Regions from separate parts of the Bacillus sp. FG16 genome, predicted to be linked through region 2. Evidence: riboswitches for the same ligand, from Rfam matches in the RefSeq annotation. Region 2 holds a riboswitch; each other region holds the start of a gene.

Region 1 (3,218 bases), on a different contig from region 2:
ATATGGTATCGTTCACAGGTGGTACAAACACAGGTAAACATTTAGCGAAAAAAGCTTCAATGATTCCACTTGTATTAGAACTTGGTGGTAAAGATCCTGGTATCGTTCGTGAAGATGCTGACTTACAAGATGCTGCAAACCATATCGTAAGCGGTGCATTCTCTTACTCTGGTCAACGTTGTACAGCTATTAAACGTGTACTTGTACACGAAAACGTAGCAGACGAGCTTGTTAGCTTATTAAAAGCGCAAGTAGCTGAACTATCAGTTGGATCTCCAGAACAAGACAGCACAATCGTTCCATTAATCGACGACAAGTCTGCTGACTTCGTTCAAGGCTTAGTTGACGATGCTGTTGAAAAAGGTGCAACAATCGTTATCGGTAACAAACGTGAGCGTAACTTAATTTACCCAACATTAATCGACCACGTAACAGAAGAAATGAAAGTTGCTTGGGAAGAGCCATTTGGCCCAATCCTTCCAATCATTCGTGTTTCTTCAGATGAGCAAGCAATTGAAATTGCTAACAAATCAGAGTTCGGCTTACAAGCAAGTGTCTTCACAAAAGACATTAACAAAGCATTTGCAATTGCTAACAAAATCGAAACTGGTTCTGTTCAAATTAACGGACGCACAGAGCGCGGCCCTGATCACTTCCCATTCATCGGTGTAAAAGGTTCAGGTATGGGCGCACAAGGTATTCGTAAGAGCCTTGAGTCTATGACACGTGAAAAAGTGACTGTATTAAACTTAGTTTAATCTTATATGTAGAAGCTGATCTAGTTTTAGATCGGCTTCTTTTTATGCTAAAATCTTATTCGTTTTTAATCACAAATTCTTCTCTATAATCTGATTATTACTATATCCATTGACGTATAAAAATACATTTGTTACTCTTAAAGACGTTAATTTAATATTTAAATCCTCATTCGTATCTCGGTGAGGTAGAGGTTGCAGTCATTAAGAGTATCATTTCAGGAGATGTAGTGGCATTGATGAAGGAATGAGAAAGGAATGGTTGCCGAAGTAAGTCGTGTCCACCATGCACGCTTGCTGGGTCTGCATTTAATAAGTGCAGAACTGTCACAAACGTTTCGTTTGTGGAGAGCTATCGAGAGGTATGTCGTGGGTTTCTTATAAGATAGAAAGCATGTAGCGGCAGATTACGTGCTTTTTTTGTTTTGTTTGGGACTTCTCTTCTCTACTAAGAAGACATACATATCTCCTCGCTTGACTTGGTTATACTAACTTTGGAGGTATTTTCTATGCAACAAAAAAAATGGGGCTTTTGGGTACTAACAGCTTTCGTTGTCGGTAACATGGTTGGTGCTGGTATTTTCATGGTGCCAAGTACGTTGGCACAAACAGCAAGCCCACTCGGTGTCACTTTAGCTTGGTTAACAACAGGGTTTGGTGTTTTAATGCTAGCTCTTGTTTTCGGTAATTTAGCAATTCGTCGTCCTGATTTAACGACAGGACCACAAAGTCATGCATATGCTTTATTCTCAACACCAAAAAAGAAAAAAATGGCTGGATTCAGTATGGTATGGGGATATTGGGTTGCAAACTGGGCAAGTAACGTTGCCATCATTACATCATTTGCGGGATATTTATCACTCTTCTTCCCAATTATGAAAGATACGCGACTACTATTTTCAATCGGTTCTTTTAACATAGAAGTCGGAAAACTAATTACATTTACGATTTGTTCCATCTTACTTTGGGGAACTCATATTATATTAACAAATGGTGTAAGCGGAGCTGGAAAACTAAACTTCTTAGCAACAACAACGAAAGTAACTGGATTCCTTTTATTCATCGTCGTTACGTTATTTGCATTCGAAGCTTCTAAGTTTGGACAATGGTACACGCCGATGATTGATAAATCAGGTGTATCACATGGTCTTCTTTCACAAGTAAATTTAGCTGCTCTTACAACGCTTTGGGCGTTTATCGGAATTGAATCAGCCGTTCTTTTATCAAACCGTGCTGTTTCTCCAAAAACGGTAAAACGTGCAACAGTTGCGGGATTACTTATTACAGTTGCGATTTACTTAGGAATTACAATTTTAACAATGGGTGTACTTCACGTTGATAAATTACAAGCTTCTGAACGTCCATTAGCAGATGCATTAAACGCTGCAATGGGTCATGGCGGCGGGAAACTGATGGCATTACTTGCTCTTACTTCCCTGTTCGGTTCTATCTTAGGCTGGATTTTATTAAGCTCAGAAGTACCATATCAAGCAGCAAAAGAAGGTTTCTTCCCTTCCTTCTTCACAAAAACAAATAAAAAAGGAAGTCCAATTTACTCATTACGATTAACAAACATTATGTCGCAAGTGTTCCTATTCTCAACATTATCAGGAACCATTGCGGAAGCTTATACATTCGTTATTACCGTATCAACACTGGCCTACCTCATTCCATATCTCGTTTCACCAATCTTCCAGTTAAAACTAGTCGCAACTGGTGAAACATATAAAAATGAAATGCGGGCAAGAATTACAGATGGCATAGTCGCAGTGATCGCACTTTGCTACGCACTATGGGTTATTAAAACGGGGGCATCCGATATAAAAACGTTCCTTCTCGGAATTGGTTTATTCGTAATCGGATTTGCCTTCTATCCATTAATGAATCGTGATCAGAAAAAAAATAACGAAAAGAAAAACGAGCAAGTTGCATAACGCAATTTGCTCGTTTTTTCTTTTGTAAAACATATATAATAGAACAAAGAGGTGAAAAACATGTCAATCGAATCGCTATGGAGCAGTCGCTTCCAACAACATATTCAAAATATCATTACATACTTTGCACGTATGATTAACGGTTTACTATATAGCTTTATCTTTATTTCATGCATTGGTGCATATTATTATGCTCAGTTTCTAAAAGCATCTCCTTCTAAAGGAATATCTTTAATAATTATAACGATTGTACTTACGTTCATTATAACTAGATGCCCTATCCGTACATTTATTCAAAAACCTGATGCTGTCTATTTGCTTGCATTAGAAGAGAAATTAAAATCCTATTTCAAAAAATCTCTTCTATATAATTATATCATTCAGCTTTTCCCATTATTATTTACGTTCCTTATTCTCGTACCACTTGCACTGCAATCATTGCAATTAACTGTACCTTTTTTATGTACAATCTTTATCGTGTTAATGATTACGAAAGCTTGGAACATGTACATACATTGGATGTGGCGTG
Region 2 (3,218 bases):
CGATTAATATGTATTATAATGAAACAAATTTAATTATTGCTGATTGGAAAAACCAAAGGCACTTTTCTCATACGGGAAAAGTGTCTTTTTCATTTATTATTACAGGGGGATTATTTATGCAGAAATTAATTGTCTTTGCTATTATTGGATTTTTCGCTCAATTGATCGATGGAGCACTTGGAATGGCTTATGGGGTAACGTCTACTTCACTATTATTAATGTTTGGTATTGCACCGGCTGTAGCTTCCGCATCGGTTCATTTAGCTGAAGTCGTTACAACTGCAGCTTCTGGCGCATCTCATATCAAATTTGGAAACGTTGATAAATATACAGTTTCCAGGCTTACATTACCTGGGGCAATCGGCGCATTTGTTGGGGCATGTTTTTTAAGTAATTTGCCTGGAGATGTGATCAAACCGTACATTTCCATATTTTTATTCACTTTAGGGGTTTACATTTTATTACGATTCATCATTCAAAAACAAATTGTCACTTCAAATAAGCGTATGTCTGCAAAACAACTTGTGCCGCTTGGTTTATTCGCTGGATTCGTTGATTCAACTGGTGGCGGTGGTTGGGGGCCGATTACGACACCCGTTCTTCTAGCAAGAGGAAATGAAGCTAGAAAAGTTATTGGATCTGTAGATACGAGTGAATTTCCTGTTTCACTCGCTGCAACAATTGGCTTCTTCATCTCACTTGGCTGGGAACAAGTAAGCTGGGTTTGGGTATTTGCGTTAATGCTCGGCGGTATTGTCGCAGCTCCAATTGCTGCATGGTTAGTTCGTATCGTTCCGCCCCATTTACTTGGTGTATTAGTTGGCGGTCTTATTATCTTTACAAATATACGTACACTGCTTACTACATTTAAAGTGGATCCAACTATTATTTCACTTTCTTACGTTGCAGTTGGTCTTGTCGTTATTATTTCTATTTTCATTGCTGTTCGCAATCATTCCAATCGTCCTAACGCATCAACGGCTGAGTATCCAAATGATCAGAAGCAAATGCTACCATAACTATAAAAAATACCGCCCAATTTAGAGCGGTATTTTTTATTTTTCTATTTTCCAATTAATCATCGTTTCTGTAGCATTTACTCTCTTCATATGTAACTTTTCTAAAACACGCATCGAACTATAGTTATCCAGGAGTGTCTCTGCAATTATTGTTTCTACCTCTCCTGTTTTGAAAGCCCAATCGATTAGTTCTCTTACAGCTTCTGTTGCATAGCCCTGATTCCAATATTTCTCAATAAATCCATAGCCAATTTCTACTGTTTGCTTCTCGTTTGGTTTCCCTTTAAACCCAATATCACCTAAAACGCTATCATCTTCTTTCCGAAGAACATACCACGCCCCCCATGGTAATAAAGTTGCATCTTGTTTTACATTCTTTACATGCCCTACAATATGCGGACCGCTATTGTATCCTTGCTCGTTAGCGACTTGAATACTCTCTTCTGTACACGGCACTATATAGAGCCTTTCTGTTTCTAATTTCATTTTGATTTCCCCTTTTTGCTTAAACGTTACTCTAATTATAACAAATAATATGACTTTATCATGAATGTCGAATTATATTTTTCTGAATTTTCTTTTAATTTAGAGGGTTTTTCAATATTTTTTGCGAAACATTTGTATAACAATTTTTTCTTTGCTTATTGCTACATAATAGTAGGTTCGGGTGGAGTTTTGCAAGCGTTTCCTATACAATAACCGATATTTTTTGACTTTTCCTAACAAAATATCTTGCAATATATTCAGAAAGTCATTACAATTGCCATATATTAAAAATCTTAGCAATATATAAATCCTCATCAATCCGATGAGGTAGAGGTTGCGACTTTTAATAGTAAAACGGACGAGACACAGAGAATGTCAGCTGACTCCGTTTGAAAGGAAAAGTTGCCGAAGTTTATATTTCTTCTCTGGAAATATGAGCTGGGGCTGTCTCCGAAAGGAACAGAACTGTCACGTTTACAAAATTACCGTGTAAACGTGGGGTGCTATCTTAACGGAAGGGTATGATGGGGTGGTTATTTGTGAAACGTTCCGCCAAATTCCTTTGGCGGTTTTTTGTATTTTTCTCCCCCGCTCCTTCCTAACCTACAAGAAAAGGAGTGTTGAACATGAATAGCGCAACAAATCAATCTACCTCTAAAACGCAAACTACACAAGGACAAGGTGAATTAAAACGCGGATTAAAATCTCGTCACCTTACGATGATTTCTCTCGGTGGTACAATTGGTACCGGACTATTTCTTGCCAGCGGTGGTGTCATCCATACAGCTGGACCTGGTGGCGCATTAATTGCATACGCCGCAATTGGAATTATGGTTTATTTTTTAATGACAAGCTTAGCTGAACTTGCAGCTTACATGCCTGTTACTGGATCTTTTAGCACGTATGCAACAAAATTTGTTGATCCATCACTTGGCTTTGCACTTGGATGGAACTATTGGTATAACTGGGCAATTACGATTGCTGCTGAACTTGCAGCCGTAACATTAATTATGAAATTTTGGTTCCCAGATACCCCTTCTCTTATTTGGAGCGGATTATGTTTAGCTATTATTTTCCTTTTAAACTACTTATCTGTTAAAGGGTTTGGTGAATCTGAATATTGGTTCGCACTTATTAAAGTAGTTACGATTATTATCTTTTTAATTGTTGGTTTCATGATGATTTTTGGAATTATGGGCGGTGAAACGGTTGGATTTAAAAACTTCACTGTTGCAGATGCACCATTTAACGGCGGTATCATGGCAATTATCGGTGTGTTTATGGCAGCTGGTTTCTCATTCCAAGGTACTGAACTATTAGGAGTAGCTGCTGGTGAAACATCTGATCCAGAACGTAATATCCCAAAAGCAATTCGTTCAATCTTTTGGCGTATTCTTTTATTCTATATCCTTGCGATTCTCGTTATCGGTTTATTAATTCCTTATACAACTGAAAGCCTTGCTGCAAGTGATGTTACAGTAAGTCCGTTTACACTTATTTTTGAAAAAGCGGGCGTTGCCTTTGCTGCTTCTGTTATGAACGCTGTTATTTTAACTGCTGTACTATCTGCTGGTAACTCTGGTATGTATGCATCAACTCGTATGCTTTGGGATTTAGCTCGACAAGGAAAAGCACCAAAATTTTTAGGTAAACTAGATAGCCGCGGTGTACCTGTTAACGCATTAATCGTAACATCAATTGTCGGTAGTATCG
Region 3 (3,218 bases), on a different contig from region 2:
ATCCTCATAATTATACTACTAAGTAGTTACAAATTCCTTTCAGTCAAAAACACCTTGTCGTAGTATAGGAAAAGGTGACAAGGTGTTTTTTTATATGTCATATAGCATCTTGTTAACGAACAGCTTTTATTTAATAGGAAGGAAGTAGATTAATATGATTTTTTTATAAGTGTTACTGAGCATATCAAATTAGCTCATTTGCACTAAAGGCTCAATTTTCGCCATAAATGATTGATGCAGCGCCTCAACCCCTGTTACTAAATGAAGGCGGTCAATAACGACAGACACTTTAATTTCTGATGTACTTACCATTTTAATATGAATATCTTCTTCTTTTAAAGTAGTAAACATATTTGCAGCGACACCAGGGTTAGATACCATGCCAGATCCTACAATTGATACTTTTGCTAAGTGATTTTCATGTTCTACAGATTCGTAGTGAAGAGTTTCTTGATTTTGTTCCAAAACTTTTAAAGTTTCTCTTAAATCATTCGAGTGAATGGAGAAGGAGAGATGTACAGTTCCTTCATTTGTAATACTTTGAATGATGATATCTACATTAATGTGTGCTGCTGCTAATGTAGAGAAAACTGTTGAAAGCGATCCTTGTTCTAGTCCTTTAATTGTGACACGTGTAATGTTATCCTCAAATGCAATACCTTTAACGATTGATTGTTGTTCCATGTTACATTCTCCTTTTACAATTGTTCCGTTTTCTTGTTCCATACTTGAGCGAACTTCTAAAACTACGTTATGATTTTTAGCAAACTCAACAGCTCGCGGGTGTAATACGCCAGCACCAAGATTTGCAAGCTCTAACATTTCGTCATAAGAAATTTCGTCTAATTTGTAAGCATCTTTTACAACTCGTGGGTCCGTTGTATATACGCCTGTCACATCCGTATAAATATCACATTTTTTTGCTTTAAGTGCAGCGGCTAGTGCGACAGCAGTCGTATCAGAACCACCACGGCCAAGCGTTGTAATTTCATTTTCTACACTTATACCTTGGAAACCAGCTACGATAACAATCGTGCCTTCAGCAAGATAAGATTGAATACGATCTGTATGAATGTCAGTAATCCGTGCACTACTATGTACAGATTCTGTCGTAATACCAGCTTGCCACCCTGTTAATGAAATTGCATGATAGCCTTTTGCTTGCAGTGCCATTGTTAATAATGAAATAGTTACTTGTTCTCCTGTAGATAGAAGCATATCCATTTCACGTTTACTTGGATCTTCTGTAATAACGTTAGCGAGTGCGACAAGTTCATCCGTGCTTTTTCCCATTGCTGAAACGACAGAGACAACGCTATGACCTCGTTCATATTCTTCAATGATTAAATTTGCTACATGTTGAATGCGTTCGACGCTTCCGACAGAAGTGCCACCAAATTTTTGAACAATTGTTTCCATTACAAATTCCTTCTTTCGTCTATTTTTAAGAATAGATTAGGAAATATATAGATCCCAATACTCCTGTAGTTACCAGAAAGACAAACAAAAAACACCATCTCAAATAAGTGAGGATGGTGCTGTTACAGGAAAAGGGAAACAGAAAACGGAGCTAATAAAAAAACCGCCAAAAAAGGAATATCATAAAAAATGATATCTCTTTTTTGTAGATAGCTCTTCATACATACACGTCTGTACATATGACAGTTCTGTTTCTATTCGAAAACAGCCCCAATTGATAAATGCAGAGAAACTTATCAATTTCGGCAATACTTCCTTTCATCTAAGTTCATAGACATCTCTGTGTCTCCATTAGAATACTCATAAGTATCGCAACCTCTATCTCACGTTTTAGGCGAGAGTGTTTGATTTATGAAGTTGTTGGTAACATTTGTTTTATAATAATTTAAATTTTTCGGGGAATCAAGTGTTTTATATATATTTTTAAAATTCTTTCTTTTTACAGGGAAGTTTGTGAAAAATGTAGCAAAATAAATTCATTGCATGTACATTAAACTTATAGTGCATAGGAGGTGGGAGAATGAAAAGGAAACAGCCTATTTATGTTGCGACAAAAATGAAAACGAAGATGGAAAAATTATGGGGATATACGCAAGAACCAGATATACATACAGAGTGGGATGCTCGCTTTACTGAAATTTCGTATTTAGAGAAAAAAGAAGGAGAACCACAGAAGTTTTTGTATAAAACAAAGATTGGATTTGGGCTTGAAATAGCTGGAGAAGGGGAATCAATAGGTGAAATAAGAAAAGAAACTGGTGAAAGAATTTCCTCTTTAAAATTTTGGACGGATAATACATTATCTCTTATTCAAATAGGACGTGGTTATTGGAAGTATACGCCGAATAAAGAATACATCCATTTTGAGACACAATATGATTATGATACAAGATTTGGTCGTATAGGAAATGTAATAGATTCCTATATTTTTCGTCCGTTATTAGGTTGGGCGACGGCTTGGAGTTTTGATGCCTTAAAATTATGGTTAGAAAAGGGGCTTCATCCTAGGTTACTAATTAGAAGAACAATGACGTATTGGCTCGTATGTTTTTTATTTGCTTTTGTATGGATATATCAAGGGATAGTGCCAAAACTACTGTTTACTCATTCAGAAGAAGTAAAGATGCTTTCTGTATTAATCGGTTCAAATGAAAATAGTGTATATATACTTAAAATAATTGGGTGTTAGAAATAATTTTCGGTGTCGTATGGCTGTTGCCACTAACAAAACGAAAATTATTTATCCTGCATATTATTGTGTTATTGGTTCTAACGATAGCGGCAGGATTTACGAATATTGCAAGCTTTACAGGTCCGTTTAATCCGATTACATTAAATATTCTTCTAATGGGGTTATCAATTGTCGGTTATATAAATAGTTTCGATTTACCAAGCGCGAAAAATTGCAAGAGGACGAGAAAGGGATAAGTGTATGGCTAATATGTATGAACGATTATTAGGGGATATCTATAAAAATCTTCATCCTGAATTGCAGAAGCGTTATGCGATTACAGAAGAAAATAGTTTTACAGGGGAAGGAAAGATGGATGAAATTTACGGTGGTTCTTTTTTCGTAAAATTCATATTAAAAATTGCATCGAGGTTTCGAATGTTTTTCTCAGAACGAGGAGAGGAAATTCCATTTACGATACAAAATACAGCTGAGCGAGATGAATATGGACAAGAATTAGTAAGGTGGAATCGTACTTTTTATTTTCATAATAAGAAAAGATATTTTA
Region 4 (3,218 bases), on a different contig from region 2:
ATCTTCTTCCGAAAACGAAACAACATTTTCTTCCCACGTTTCATACGTCAACATGTTTTTTCCCCCTGTAAAAGCAAAAAGACGATTTTAACCTAATGAAAATAGGTTAAAATCGCCTCTAGTTTTTCTAGTCAGCGCTTTTCACTTTAAACGTACTTTTTCACTTTTCTCTAACTGAATTACTTTTCCATCTTGCACAACAATTGTAATTGAGCCATATTTCATATCAGCAAGCATCGCTTCAATCTTCTCGGATACTTCATCAAAATGTTCCCGTACACTCACGCGAACAGCCCCCCTTTTTATTCATAAAAAAAATCTTTCCCATTTCGAAAAGACTGTTCGGTAATATATTTTACCTTATCTTTCAAAATGGATTCCATTTTGCTGGATTTAGCACCTTGCTTTCTATAAGCAGGTTGCCGAGCTTCTTCGGGCCAGTTCCCTCCGCTTCTCTTGATAAGCTTTGTATTTGTATTTTATCACAATTCTGATTTTTTTCAATCCTAGTTTTCCGATATATTTTAATTATTTTATTTTACAAAAAAGGAATTGCCCATCCGAACAACTCCTTTTTCTATTTAAACAAGCTCTTTAATACGTATGCGATCGTTCCCAATAATATTTTCATATGTTTCGCGTTCCACAACTACTTGCGATGTTCCGCCTTTTGCAAAGACAACGGCTGGTCTTCGAATCCGATTGTAATTATTCGCCATCGAGTACCCGTAGGCTCCTGTACAGGAAACTGCTAGTAAATCAGCAGCAGCGACTTTCGGTAAATGAATATCCCAAATCAACATATCTCCGCTCTCACAACATTTCCCCGCAATCGAAACGAGTTCCTCATTCTCATCATTCCCTCGATTCGCTAACATTGCTTCATAACGCGCACTATATAAAGCAGGTCTTAAATTATCTGTCATTCCACCATCGACTGATACATATTTCCGAATACCAGGAATATCTTTCACAGATCCAACTGTATAAATTGTTGTCCCAGCATCACCTACAATGCTACGGCCTGGTTCAATCCATATTTCTGGCAATGGATATTCACATACAGTAAATTGTTCTCTCACTGCACTTGTTACAGCTCGCACATATGTCTCAAGAGTTAACGGTGTATCCGACTCTGTGTAGCGTATTCCAAATCCCCCGCCTACATTTAACACTTTTACTACATAGTTTGTTTGCTCTCTCACTTCTTCTAAAAATTGGCGAAGAACTTCAATCGCTCGAACAAAGCCAGCTGTTTCAAATATTTGCGATCCGATATGTGAATGAATCCCTAGCACATTATAATTGGATTTTTGTAAAGCAAATCCAATTGCCTGCATCGCTTGACCGTTTGAAACGCCAAATCCAAATTTCGAATCATCTTGGCCTGTTGTAATATATTCATGTGTGTGCGCCTCTACTCCAGGCGTTACACGAATTAATATGTTCACAAACTTTCCATGTTGCATCGCTAAATCGTGTAAAACTTCTAATTCAAAGAAATTATCTACGACAAAACAACCGATATTCGCCTGAAGAGCCATCACTATCTCTTCTTCTGTTTTATTATTTCCATGAAAATGAATACGTGATGCTGGAAATCCTGCTTGGAGCGCAGTATATAATTCTCCTCCAGAAACAACGTCTAATGACATATTCTCTTCACGAGCTACTCGGCACATCTCCATGCACAAGAACGCCTTGCTTGCATATGCTACTTGATAAGAGAAACCACTTTCTTTAAAAGCACGATGAAATGCTCGGCATTTTCCTCGAATAGACTCTTCATCGTATACATAAAGTGGTGTTCCGTATTGCTTTGCTAGCTGCGTCGTATCGCACCCTCCAATTTCTAAGTGTCCTTGCCCATTAATTCGGCTTGTGCCGTGTAAATACATTTAAATTCCTCCCTTATTTCCTCTAAAACTCATAACCCCAATCTTCTATTCATTGCAGCACGCTTTTAGATAGACAAAAAACGCGCGGAACAATGTTCACACGCGTTTCTTATTAGGAAAAATATATATTGAAAAAATAAACGAGTTGTTATCTCCTCAAAATAAGAAACCGCATCAACATCTCCAAATAGCTCTCCATAAAATAAATCTTATGACAGTACTACATTTATTCAATGTAGTCCCAATATATGAATAAGATGGTTATTCTTATATTTCGGCAATAGTCCCTTTCAGCCTATGATCACAGATTCCATGAAATCTCCCATAGCTTACTCTTTCCTATCGCGGCCTCTACCTTTGAGAGTAGATGAGGTAAGTCTATTTAATTTTCAAACATCTAATTGTTGCTATTAACAATACCAAAGGACCATTTTATTTGTCAAACAATTTTTTATATTGTTTTTTTACAGTTTAATTTTGTATCATTTGGTAAGCGCTTTACTGAAATCTTTTTCACTTCCCATTCGCCTTCTTCGTTATTAAATGTAATCGTTACCTTCTCAAATGGGGGAGCAATTTTCCCAGCAACACGTTCATACTTTGTCACTTCAATACTTGCTTGAAATAAATATGTACCGCTATACACTTTTTTTAAACTAATAATTTTAGGACATTGATACGGTTTCAAACTTCCATATTGTTTTTCAATTGCTTTATTTATTTTTGGAAATAAAACAGAATAAAGTGCATCTTCCATAAGAGGTGCATCATATTGAGCTATTGACACACTCGGTAAAGTAAAAAGTATAACACTACTGCATGCTATAAAATATAATAATTTTCGCATTATAACCTCCGTATTATCACGCGCTTCTTTCTGCGTACGATAATTATCATACATAGAAATTCTGTTTTATTGTCTCCCACCACTCTTTTTCTACTCGATTATTATAAAAAAGCCCACAACTCTCTTTTATTTTCGTATAATGATACTCATAGTATAATAATCATAATAACAAAGGACTGTTCGTATATATAAAATGAGTCGTTAAGCAAACTGACTCACGAACTGTCATGCTTTTTAGGAGAGGAGTATATTATGCTACAACATCTGTTTCCAAAACTGCGATTTGCACTCGTTGCAGTCGTTTTACTATGGATTAAAACATATATTGTGTACAAGCTAGCATTTGATATTAAAATTGATAATTTCTTTGAAGAATTCATGCTTTTTATTAATCCACTAGCTGCGTTACTTTTATTTTTCGGCTTAGCTTTACTTGCATCTAAGCACCGAAACCGAATTATAATTGGAATCAG

What was found. Region 2 has a riboswitch for lysine ahead of ACODS7_RS11920 (amino acid permease). Riboswitches for the same ligand answer to the same signal wherever they lie in the genome.
Region 1: another riboswitch for lysine. It lies ahead of ACODS7_RS21880 (amino acid permease); the one in region 2 lies ahead of ACODS7_RS11920 (amino acid permease).
Region 3: another riboswitch for lysine. It lies ahead of ACODS7_RS06450 (aspartate kinase); the one in region 2 lies ahead of ACODS7_RS11920 (amino acid permease).
Region 4: another riboswitch for lysine. It lies ahead of lysA (diaminopimelate decarboxylase); the one in region 2 lies ahead of ACODS7_RS11920 (amino acid permease).

Annotation. Positions count from the first base shown of each region.
Region 1 is NZ_JBMDKC010000069.1:1,986-5,203, reverse strand. It holds gene gapN (NADP-dependent glyceraldehyde-3-phosphate dehydrogenase) at 1-758, shown strand, start outside; lysine riboswitch at 937-1,118, shown strand; gene ACODS7_RS21880 (amino acid permease) at 1,265-2,689, shown strand; gene ACODS7_RS21875 (ABC transporter permease) at 2,750-3,218, shown strand, end outside.
Region 2 is NZ_JBMDKC010000026.1:6,660-9,877, reverse strand. It holds gene ACODS7_RS11930 (sulfite exporter TauE/SafE family protein) at 117-1,019, shown strand; gene ACODS7_RS11925 (GNAT family N-acetyltransferase) at 1,056-1,505, opposite strand; lysine riboswitch at 1,826-2,019, shown strand; gene ACODS7_RS11920 (amino acid permease) at 2,132-3,218, shown strand, end outside.
Region 3 is NZ_JBMDKC010000011.1:41,558-44,775, reverse strand. It holds gene ACODS7_RS06450 (aspartate kinase) at 190-1,419, opposite strand; lysine riboswitch at 1,622-1,808, opposite strand; partial or broken gene ACODS7_RS06445 (DoxX-like family protein) at 2,000-2,907, shown strand; gene ACODS7_RS06440 (DUF4166 domain-containing protein) at 2,912-3,218, shown strand, end outside.
Region 4 is NZ_JBMDKC010000028.1:33,123-36,340, forward strand. It holds gene ACODS7_RS12685 (phosphoadenylyl-sulfate reductase) at 1-54, opposite strand, end outside; gene ACODS7_RS12690 (YezD family protein) at 142-285, opposite strand; SAM riboswitch class I at 358-466, opposite strand; gene lysA (diaminopimelate decarboxylase) at 582-1,898, opposite strand; lysine riboswitch at 2,079-2,260, opposite strand; gene ACODS7_RS12700 (DUF3888 domain-containing protein) at 2,350-2,745, opposite strand; gene ACODS7_RS12705 (LTA synthase family protein) at 2,998-3,218, shown strand, end outside.